Regions from separate parts of the Arthrobacter sp. JDC6 genome, predicted to be linked through region 2. Evidence: predicted binding sites of a transcription regulator. Region 2 holds the regulator's gene; the other holds the start of a gene.
What was found. The regulator HrcA, encoded in region 2, represses chaperone genes, less so after heat shock. The targets are predictions, from matches to a motif close to TTNGCACTCGNNNNNNNCGAGTGCNAA.
Positions count from the first base shown of each region.

Region 1: ACV095_RS11155 (Hsp20/alpha crystallin family protein) is a predicted target of HrcA. The motif match lies at 1,831-1,857, and genes of this name have one in related genera.

Region 1 covers NZ_CM151278.1:2,395,982-2,401,683, forward strand. The annotation lists gene ACV095_RS11145 (Hsp20/alpha crystallin family protein) at 1-223, opposite strand, end outside; gene ACV095_RS11150 (hypothetical protein) at 549-785, opposite strand; gene ACV095_RS11155 (Hsp20/alpha crystallin family protein) at 1,346-1,774, opposite strand; gene ACV095_RS11160 (hypothetical protein) at 1,949-2,308, opposite strand; gene ACV095_RS11165 (hypothetical protein) at 2,517-2,819, opposite strand; gene ftsH (ATP-dependent zinc metalloprotease FtsH) at 2,955-4,763, opposite strand; gene glgX (glycogen debranching protein GlgX) at 5,191-5,702, shown strand, end outside.
Region 2 covers NZ_CM151278.1:2,085,653-2,091,354, forward strand. The annotation lists gene lepA (translation elongation factor 4) at 1-127, shown strand, start outside; gene hemW (radical SAM family heme chaperone HemW) at 153-1,382, shown strand; gene ACV095_RS09745 (DUF4870 domain-containing protein) at 1,406-1,816, opposite strand; gene ACV095_RS09750 (DUF3097 domain-containing protein) at 1,936-2,787, opposite strand; gene hrcA (heat-inducible transcriptional repressor HrcA) at 2,959-3,972, shown strand; gene dnaJ (molecular chaperone DnaJ) at 4,060-5,187, shown strand; gene ACV095_RS09765 (16S rRNA (uracil(1498)-N(3))-methyltransferase) at 5,190-5,702, shown strand, end outside.

The DNA of each region.
Region 1 (5,702 bases), 310 kb from region 2:
GCTCGGATTTTTCTTCCCTTGTGACATTGATCCGCAGTTGGTCTCCGATCACTGTGATGTCAATGTCCTTGTTCGGGTCAATGCCGGGAACCTCGGCTTTAATCACGAGCGTTTTGTCTTCCCGGTACTCCTCGGTGCGCAACCAGTTGTCGAGATCTCCTTCGAAAAAGCGGCGAAGGGGTTCGGCGAGGTCGGCGCCGGTACGCCGGACGAGGTTGTTCATTGTGCTGCTCCTCTCTATCGTGATTGTTCGGTTCAGTTGGGGGCCAGCCCCTGGGTTCGTGCGGGACAGGACCCGCAAATGTGCCCTGCCTGGGCACGTCACCCGCCTCCGGCCCTGCCGGTTTTGGGGTGGCAAGACACTGTGGTGTGGAATGCGCTTCAGGGCACCGCCGGATTGAAACTGAGAGCTGCAGCGCCGGTGGGCGCTGGAGCTTCGCGTTGGTCCGGCCGTGCCCGGCGTTGCCCGGGGACCTGGCAACCTTGCAGGTTCCGCCGTGTCCGCGTTCTTCATCAGATGCCTTCATGGGAACTGCCCGGTCCTTTGATCAGGCCTCCTCCGGAAACATTTGTTCGAGGACGTTGTTGCCGTCCGAGGTGAGCATGTCCAGGAGTTCGCCTTCAGGGAGTCCTGATGCTTCGCCGACCTCGGAAAGGGACCCGGATCCGCTTGCCAGCAGTGCTGAGGCAGAAGTCCGCAGCGCGGCATAGGCGGCGTCGAGGGCGGCTTCGGCGACCACGATCACGCGGGCCAGCGACCGGAGCTGTTCAAGTTCTGCTTCCATGTCGATACCTCCCCCTTCGTGCGGTGGTCGAGGGTGAGTGGCTATTGTTCCAGAACACTGTCGATCAGATCCTTCAGGACTTCCCAGAAGTCGCGGGCACGGAACGATGTAACGGGTCCTCTTCCCTGGGCTTGTCGAACGGCGTTCGCCACGGCAACCGCTTCGGCAAAAAAGTTCGGCTGTAACGGCGGGGACGCGCTCTGCTTCCAGGGCGAGGATATGTTCGACCATGGCGCGGGCGTGCTTTTCGGTTTCGTCGTCCTGGTGAAAGCTAAGCCTGCTCGGCTCAAGCCGTGTCTTTGCTGTGGCGAATCCCCGATCCACATGCGGGGCGAAGCCGTCGTCCATGTACTGAATGGCCATGCTGTCACCTCCGATCGCCTGGTTTCAGGCTGCACCGCATAGTGGGAAGCGTCGGCACCAGGCTGCGCATCACTCCGATGCGGGCCAGGAGCGGGTGGGGACGGTCCCCGGGTCGCGGGGACCGGGGACCGTCACGGGTGGAAAAATGCCAGCCCTGCCCGAAAGCCGCCGTGGGGCGCGGCATGCTTCCCGGTGTTTCAGGCGTTAATTTGCTGCTGCTGGCCGCCCGTTCCGGCCGTCACTTCGATCTTCCGGGGCTGGGCCTTCTCCGCCACTGGAATCCGGACCGTGAGGACACCGCCGTCGTAGCCCGCCTTCACATTTTCTGTGTCCAGCGTTTCGCCCAAGAGCAGTTGCCGGCTGAAGACGCCACGGGGGCGCTCAGCAGCAATGAGTTCCACCCCTTCTCCGAGCGTTTCCTTGCGTTCGGCCCGGATGGTCAGGACGTTCTGCTCGACGTTTACGTCAATGGATTCAGGGTCGACACCGGGCAAGTCAACGGCGACCACGAACTGGTTGTCCTCACGCCACGCGTCCATGGCCATGGCCGCTGGGCGGGCAGCAGTGCCCAGTACCTGCTGCGTCAGCCGGTCGAACTGACGGAACGGATCACTCATCATCAACATGACATACCTCCTCGGATCAACATGTGACCGGATCTATATCCACTGATATAGATTTTTTAGCACCGGTAGTAGAGGTTTGCAAGAGTCATTGCTGGCTTTTTGAAGGGATAACAGGCAAGGGGGAGCGCCGATTCAGCAGTGGATCCCCGCCCCATGCTCAAGTGATAGCTGCTTCTACCTGCATGGGGGCGGGCCCGGTGCGTTTCCTTTCTGTTGGAACATGCCGGTGCCGGCGCTTCGCCGGGGCAGGCTCAGGGCAAAGCGCCGTCGGGGCCGCCGGATGGGGGGCAGAGCATCAACGTCCTCATCGCTGAGGGAGCATTGGACCTGGGTGGTGGTCATCTTCAGGATGAGATCCCTGCCCACGAAACGGCGCCCCTCCTTCGTGGCCACGACGATTCCGTGCAGAATATTTCCCGCCGGGTCGTCCACTACCTGGTGCACTGTTCCGAAACGCCGTCCCGAGCGGGAGATGACCGGCGTCCCTTTCGTCAGTGCCGTGTAGGCGATGGGCCTTCCTTCCCCGCTATTCATTGCTCTCCTCCATGTGATCCTCCCCTTGCGCGGGCTGGACGCCCCTGCGTTGTGACCGCACCCGGGAATTGCGTTCCAGTCGCAGCCGCCTCCGGCCTTCCACCACGCGTTGTGCTCACTCCATCCAGGCCCAGACCTCCGCCCATGTGCCGGGTTTACCCCAACAGTTCCAGGGCTCAGGCCTGTACAGTCCTTTGCGGGTTAGGTTTTAGTACGGTTCCTGGCGTGAGTCCGGGTAATCGTCCTCGTCGTCCACGGGGGGCGCCTCGGCTTGTTCGATCAGATCTGCTTCCGCTGCCTTGAGCCCTGCATCGTCAGCAGCCCGGGCAGGACCTGGCCTGCCGGGCAGCACGTCTCTGCGCTGCTCGATGGCGTCGGCTTCCGAGGCCTCCGGGGGCAGCGGGGCCGGGACGGGTTCTTCGGGCCCTTCGGGTAGGACGGGAAGCTGTTGTTCAAAAGCGTCGGCTTCGGGCGTTTCGCCGGACGGTTCCGGCTGTGCTCCGATGTTCATTCTCTTCCTCCTGTCAGGATCTGGTGGCGCTCGGGTGCAAAGACAGCCAACAAAGCGCTCTTGTGTCCAGGTTTTTTGCAGCACCTTGGTAACTGCCGGGAAATCCGGTGGGCATGTTGGGTGCTGTGAAGGTGATCAGAGCGCCGGTTTTGCATGGTTGTCTTCTTGCTTTGGGCTTCCGGTGTCGGTGCGGCGCTGAAGTCCTGCGGCCGCGTAAATTTCGGCTTCGTTCAGTGTTTCCCTGGCCAGCAGCTGCTCGACGAGTGATTCCAGGCGCCACCGGTTTTCCCCCAGCAGTCTCAGGGCACGTTCGTAGCACTGGTCGATGAGGGCGCGCACCTCCTCGGCGAGGATGTCCAGCATTCCTTCGGAGATGCCCAGGGAGCGGGGGTCGCCTTCTTCGGGCAGGATCTGGACTGGTCCGATCCTTGGGGACATTCCCCAGCGGCCGACCATCATCCTGGCCAGGTGGGTGCTGTTTTGCAGGTCGCTTTCAGCTCCGCTGGTCACCACGCCGAAAACGAGCCGTTCTGCTGCCATGCCGCCCAAGGCTCCCACGATCTTTCCTCGAAGGTAGTTCTCGTCATATCCGTAGCGGTCTGTATCGGGGGTTGAAAGGGTGACGCCCAGAGCGCGTCCGCGGGGAATGATGGAGATTTTCCGGACGGGGTCGGCCCCTTCTTCGAGCATGCCCAGGAGGGCGTGGCCGGACTCGTGGTAGGCGGTTCGCCGGCGTTCGTCCGCGGGCATCACGACGTTCCGTACGGTGCCCAGCTGGACCTTTTCCAATGCGTCGAACAGGTCCCGCTCGGTCACCGCCGGGTTCTTCCGTTTGACGGCAAGGAGCGCGGCCTCGTTGACCAGGTTGGCCAGTTCCGCCCCGGTCATGCCGGGCGTAGCACGGGCGAGCAGGTCCAGATCAACGCCGACGTCAAGCTTGACGTTACGGGCCTGCACTATGAGGATCTGCAGGCGGCCCGCCTGGTCGGGAGCGTGGACGGTGATGGACCGGTCGAACCGCCCGGGCCGCAGCAGCGCCGGGTCCAGTACATCGGGACGGTTGGTGGCGGCCAGGACAACGACTCCCTCGGAGGATGAGAAGCCGTCCATTTCCGTCAGGATCTGGTTCAGGGTCTGCTCCCGCTCATCGTGTCCGCCAACGGCCAGGGAACCACCCCGTTTCCGGCCGATGGCGTCAATCTCATCGATGAAGATGATTGAGGGCGTAGCCTCCCGTGCGGCCTGGAAAAGTTCACGCACCCGGCTGGCGCCTACTCCCACAACCATTTCAATGAACTCGGACGAGCTGACGTGAAAGAAGGGCACCCCGGCCTCTCCGGCAGTTGCCCGCGCCAGCAGTGTCTTCCCGGTTCCCGGGGGTCCGCTCAGCAGGACACCCTTGGGTGGCCGGGCACCGATGGCCTGATACTTCTCCGGGCCCTTGAGGAAGTCCACTACTTCTGAAATTTCTGCTTCCACTTCATCTATCCCGGCCACGTCCTTGAACGTAACCCGGATATTTTGTGGGTTCACTGGCTGGAATTTTTTCCCGGCCAGCCCACCAAAGCCGCCCATTCCCAGCATGCCGCCCTGGCGTCTGAGAAGCCACAGGTAGAACAGCACCAACAACGCGACCGGCGCTACGGAATACAGGAGGTTCAGCAGAACGCCGCGTTCCTGCGCCAGGGGCGTTGCCCTCACCGTGACCTTGTTGGCCTCCAAAACGCTCAGCAGATCATCGCTGGCGAACGTGGGCCGCTCCGTCACGAACTGCGTGTAGATTTGCCCGTCGGCTCCCGGCAGTGCCTGCTCTTTACGGAGCTTTCCTTCAATGGTGTCGCCGTGGGAGAAAACCTCCACAATGTTGTTGTTTTGCACCTGTGTCTTGAACTCGGAATATGGCACCGCTGCCGGGGCCGACGCCACGTCCTGAAAAGAGAGCACCAGAAAGAACCCCAGATAAAGCACTGCCAGCCACACCCACGGCGTGAACCTTCGTTTGCGGCCATCAGGCGGTGCGCCTTTGCCTTTCGCCGCCAGCCCCTCCACACGCCACGGAACACTTCTGCGGCCAGTACCTGCCCGTTCCGCGCCCCGCAGGGCTTCCGGACTTGAACTGCCAGCCCGTTCGTTCTCCATCGGATCTCCCGGCGACTCCCAACGCATCCACTCTCGGCTCTATCGCGGCCAGCGATCCCGGAGCCCTGGAACATTGCCCGGACCGGTTGCTGACAACACGAAAATACCGCCAACACCGGTACCTGTTAAGCCCCATGCTTGACGGGGGACCGGCCATTTGTGGATGTCGCCACGGGCTTCCGGACGGACCAGGTGTGGTTGGATGGTCTCACTCTCGGAGATGGAGGCGGACGTGGAGGTTTGGAGGGGAAGCCCGTATCCATTGGGTGCCACCTATGACGGAAGCGGCACGAATTTCGCCCTCTTCAGTGAAGCCGCCCAGACGGTGTACCTGTGCCTGTTTGATGATGCCGGGGCCGAGCAAAGGATCCCGCTGGAAGCTGTCGACGGGTTCGTTTGGCACTGCTACCTTCCCCATGTCCTGCCCGGGCAGCTGTACGGTTACCGGGTGGACGGCCCCTACGACCCGGCCCGGGGCCTGCGCTGTAACGTAAACAAGCTCCTGATGGACCCGTACGCGAAGGCCATGAGCGGAACCATCAACTGGGGCCAGTCGATGTTCTCCTATAACTTTGGTGATCCTCTGTCTTTCAACGCCCAGGATTCGGCGCCGGATGCGATGCGCTCCGTGGTCATCAGCCCCTTTTTCGACTGGCAGCATGACCGGCCACCAAAGACCCCCTACAACGACACCGTGATTTATGAGGCCCACGTCAAGGGCCTGACCATGACCCACCCCGAGGT
Region 2 (5,702 bases):
GCTGCTGGAGAAGCAAAAAGAAGGCAAGAAGCGCATGAAGATGGTGGGCACAGTGGAGGTGCCGCAGGAAGCGTTCATCGCCGCCCTGACCACCGACGAATCGAAGGACAAGGCCAAGAAGAAGTGACCACCGCACAGCGGGGGACCCGCTGATGCCCAGCGTTCTTCCCCTCGGCGACCCGGCGCCGTCGGACGGTCTGCTGCCTGCCCAGGCAGCGGACGGTGCGGCGGCCCGGGCTTTCGGGTTGTACGTCCACATCCCGTTCTGCGCTGTGCGCTGCGGCTACTGCGACTTCAACACCTACACCGCCACGGAACTTGGCGGCGGAGCGTCCCAGGACGCATACGCCCAGACCGCCGTGTCCGAGGTGTCGCTGGCGGCTGCTGTGCTGTCACGTTCAGGGCTGCCGGACCGGAAGCTCAGCACCGTCTTCTTTGGCGGCGGCACGCCCACGCTGCTGCCGGCCGATGACCTCGCCCTGATCCTCCGGGCCGCCATCGACCAATGGGGCATTGACGACGGCGCCGAGGTCACCACCGAAGCCAACCCCGATTCCGTCACGCCGGAGTCCCTTGCCGTCCTCAAGGACGCCGGGTTCACCAGGGTGTCCTTTGGGATGCAGTCCGCGGTTCCGCACGTGCTCAAGGTGCTGGACCGGACCCATACGCCCAGCCGGGTGCCGCAGGTGGTGCAGTGGGCGCGCGAGGCAGGACTGGCTGTCAGCCTGGACCTGATTTACGGGACGCCGGGGGAGTCGCTGGCCGACTGGCGGCACTCCCTCGAAACGGCGCTTTCCTACGGGCCGGACCACATCAGCGCCTACGCGCTGATCGTTGAGGAGGGCACCAAGCTGGCCGCGCAGATGCGCCGCGGCGAAGTCCCGGGAATCGACGACGACGACCACGCCGACAAGTACGAGCTCGCCGACCAGCTGATCACCGAAGCCGGACTTGGCTGGTACGAGGTCAGCAACTGGGCGCGGACTCCGGAGCAGGCCTGCCGCCACAACCTCGCATACTGGCGGGGTGACGACTGGTGGGGCATCGGCCCGGGCGCGCACTCACACATGGGCGGGGTCCGCTGGTGGAACGTCAAGCACCCGTCCGCTTACGCGAACCGGCTGTCGCAGGGGCTTTCGCCCGCCGCCGGCAGGGAAACCCTGGACGCGGAAACAAGGAACCTGGAGCGGGTCATGCTGGAGGCCCGCCTCCAGTCGGGACTGGATGTCTCAACGCTGAGTGCCGGGGGACGCCACGAGGTGGCCGGACTGATCGCAGCCGGCCTGGTTGATCCTGCTGCCGCATTCCGCGGACGCCTGGTCCTGACCCTCAAGGGCAGGCTCTTGGCAGACGCAGTAGTCCGCCGCATCCTGCCGGACTAGAGCCGGCCCGCGGGCAGTTGCCCTTACTTGATCCAGCGCAGGTTGTACTGGTAGCGGTGCGGCTGGCCCCGGTTGACGTGGATCCCTGCCGCGACGGAGAAGCACGTGAGCGCCACCCAGATCAGCGTGGCAATGACCGCGAAGATGTTCCCGACGTAGGGGACGAACACCAGGATGTTGGCCAGCACCGCGGCGATGGTGGGCGGCAGGCTGAAGTTCAGCGCTTCCTTGGATTCCTGGGCGGTAAATGGCCCGCGGTCACGGAAGATCAAGTAGATCAGCAGCGAGGGGACGCACCCCAGGATCCCGCCGAAGTGCGCCAGCGTCGCCCACTGGCGGTCTTCGCTGGCCGTAAGCGGCAGGGCGTTGGCGGGGACGCCATGGTACTCGGAACGGCCCTGGCCGTCCCTGTGATCACGTGCGTTTTCTGCCACAGTCTGTTCCTTCGAAGGTGCAAGTGGTGCTGACTACAATTCCGGCGCGGTGCGCAGTGCCTCAGGAAACAAGGAACCGCACTACCAAGAATACTGGTTCCCGGGACGCCGTCCGCCCTTCACGGCACGGTCAGGAAATCGATGACTTCCTCGACCCTGCCCAGCAGCGACGCTTCGAGGTCCGCGTACGTGCGCACGGCGCCCAGCAGCTTCTGCCATCCCAGGCCGACATCTTCCTTGGTGGCGTGGGGCCAGCCGAAGGCTTTCAGGATCCCCGTCTTCCAGTCCTGCCCGCGGGGCACGGCCGGCCATTTGTCGATGCCAAGGACAGCGGGCCGGATCGCCTGCCAGACGTCCACGTAGGGGTGACCGACGATCAGGACGTTGCCGGCGGCGCCCGGGGAGGCCATGACGGCATCCGCGATGCGGGACTCCTTGGAGTCAGGAACCAGGTGGTCCACCAGGACGCCGAGACGGCGGCCGGGCCCCGGCCTGAAGTCCGCGACGGCTGCGGCAAGGTCGTCAATGCCGTGCAGGGGCTCGACGACGATGCCCTCCACCCGGAGGTCGTCTCCCCAGACCTTTTCCACCAGTTCGGCGTCGTGCTTGCCTTCCACCCAGATCCGGCTGGCCTTGGCCACCTGGGCGCGTTGGCCGGCGACCCGAACGGACCCCGAGGCCGTCCTGCCCGCCGCGGGACCGGCAGCGGCCGGCCGGGGGGCGGGTGGCATCAGCCGGATCGGCCGGCCCTCCAGGAGGAAGCCGAACCCAAGGCGGAAGGAACGCGATTTTCCCCGGCGGTCCTCCAGCGCCACCACATGCATGCCGCCGGATTTCTCCACCCGGGTCACGGCACCCACCCAGCCTGACTGCACTTCCTCGAGCACCATGCCGCGCTCCACGGGGACCTCCGGCAGTTCCGTCCGTGCGGGAGCGGATATGCCGCGTGGGCCCCAGTTCCGGTAATCCATGGATTTGATCCGCCTAGCGCTAGTGTTCAACTCCGCAATTTCGCCCGGAGCGGTACCAATGCTAACAACGGGCCGAGGCATAATAGACTGTTAGCACTTAGGCATGTCGAGTGCTAACCCTGGGTTGCATCGGGAGGGGCATGCGCCCCGAACCATGGATGGAGGTGGAGAGTGAGCGAGCCACGCAAGCTGGAAGTACTGCGGGCCATCGTGGAGGACTACGTCCACTCCCGCGAGCCGGTTGGGTCCAAGGCCCTGGTGGAGCGGCATCATCTTGGTGTTTCCAGCGCCACCATCCGCAATGACATGGCCGCACTGGAGGACGAGGGGCTGATCACCGCCCCGCACACCAGTGCCGGCCGGATTCCCACGGACAAGGGCTACCGGCTCTTTGTGGACCAAATCTCGGCTGTCAAGCCGCTCTCGGCCGCCGAACGCCGCGCCATCCAGTCCCTGCTCGAAGGCGCGGACGACCTCGACGACGTGCTGGAGAGGACCGTCCGGCTGCTGTCGCAGCTGACCAACCAGGTTGCCGTGGTGCAGTATCCGCACCTGAGCAGGGCACTGGTCCGGCACATCGAATTCGTCCTGCTCGCCCCGCGCAAGGTCCTCGTCGTCCTGATCGCCAACAGCGGCAAGGTGGAGCAGCGGGTGATCGACGTCGGGCAGGACCTTGGCGACGACGCACTGGCTGAACTGCGCACCCGGTTCCTCGGTGCACTGGGCGGAACACCGCTGCGCCAACTGGCCCAGGCGCTGCCCGCCGTCGTCGCCGCCACCCCGCACCCGCAGCGGCAGGCGGCACACGCATTGGCGCTCGGGCTGGAGGGCCTGGCGCAAAACAGCCGGGAGGACCGGATGGTCATGGCCGGCACCGCCAACCTGGCCAGGTCCAACGTCGACTTCCCCCTCAGCATCGGCCCGGTGCTCGAGGCGCTGGAGGAACAGGTGGTGATGCTGCGGCTGTTGAGCGAAATGGCCCAGGACCACCGCGGCGTCGCTGTCAGCATCGGACGGGAGAACCCGTACGACGGCCTTGCCGAGGCCTCCGTGGTGGCCACTGCCTACGGTCCGGACAGCTCGGCGAAAGTAGGCATCCTCGGGCCCACCCGGATGGATTACCCCACCACCATGGCCGCCGTCAGGGCAGTGGCGCGCTACCTTTCCAGGATTTTGGGGCCCTGACTCTTGGCCGCCGGAGCGCGCTTCGGCCGGAAAGCAAGAGCTGGGCCGCCCAACTGAACGCAGTACAACAAGGAAGAGATACGAACTTTGAGCAGCCACTATGACGTCCTTGGAGTCTCACCCGAAGCGACGGGTGAAGAAATCAAAAAGGCCTACCGCAAGCTGGCCCGCACCCTACACCCGGACGTAAACCCCGGTGCGGACGCATCGGAACGGTTCAAGGCAGTAACTCACGCCTACGAGGTGCTTTCGGACCCCCAGAAGCGCCGGATCTACGACACCACCGGCAATGAGAACGGCACCGACAACGGTTTCGGCGGCGCAGGCTACGCGGGCCAGGGCTTCGCGTTCCAGGACATTTTCGACACCTTCTTCGGCGCCGGCGGCACGTCCGGTCCCGCTTCCCGTATCCGCCGCGGCCAGGATGCCCTGATCAGCGTACGGATCGACCTCCGCGACGCCGTATTCGGCGTGAACAAGAAACTCGAAGTGGACACCGCCGTGGTCTGCCCCACCTGTGACGGATCCTGTTGCCGCCCCGGCACCCATCCGGAACGCTGCGACATCTGCGGCGGCAGCGGACAGGTCCAGCGGGCCGTCCGCTCCATCCTCGGCCAGGTCATGACGGCCGCCCCCTGCGGCACCTGCGAAGGTTTCGGCACCGTCATCAAGGATCCCTGCAACGAGTGCAGCGGCCAGGGCCGTATCCGCAGCCGCCGGTCGCTGACCATCAAGGTCCCTGCCGGTGTGGCCACCGGAACCCGGATCCAGCTCTCCGGCCAGGGCGAGGCCGGCCCCGCGGGCGGTCCGGCCGGCGACCTGTACGTGGAGATCCGCGTCAACAATGACGCCACCTACGTGCGGGAGGGCGACGACCTGCACGCCACCCTGCACATCCCCATGACGGCAGCCGCCCTGGGCACGGATGTCAGCCTGGAAACCTTCGACGGCACGCAGGAGATCGACGTCAAGCCCGGTACCCAGTCGGGGGAGATCATCACCCTGCGCGGCCTCGGCGTCACCCACCTGAGGGGCTACGGCCGCGGCGACCTGAAGGTCCACCTCCAGGTGGACACCCCGGCCAAGCTCGACCCCGCGCAGGAGGACCTCCTGCGCCAACTGGCCAAGCTCCGTGGTGAACAGATCACCGAGGGCAAGCTCGCTGCCAGCGGCGGCATGTTCGCCAAGCTCCGGGACCGGCTCGGTAACCTGTAGCGGTGAGCAACCCCGTCTTCTTCACGCCCCCCGGTTCGCTGGCCGGGATGGCGGCCGGCCAACTCTTTGTCCTCGACGGGGCGGAGGCGCGGCATGCCGTCACCGTCAAACGGCTGTCTCCCGGCGAAGCGGTGGACATCGTCGACGGCGCCGGCACCCGGATGACCGGGAAGGTGGTGTCCGCCGCTCCCTCCGCACTCGAAGTGGAATGCGGGACGCTGACCGTTGAAGACAGGCCGGACGTCCGGCTGGTGCTGGTACAGGCCCTCGCCAAGGGGGACCGCGATGAGCTGGCCATCGAGACGGCCACGGAACTGGGCATCGACGCCGTCATACCCTGGCAGTCCGAACGGTCAATCGTCCGCTGGAAGGGCGACCGCGCAGCCCGGGCCCATGCCAAATGGGAATCCTCAGTGGCCGCGGCCGCCAAGCAGGCACGGCGCGCCTGGATCCCCGAAGTGCGGTCCGCCGTCGACACTGCCGGGCTTTCCGCTGCCGTGGAAGCTGCCGACCTC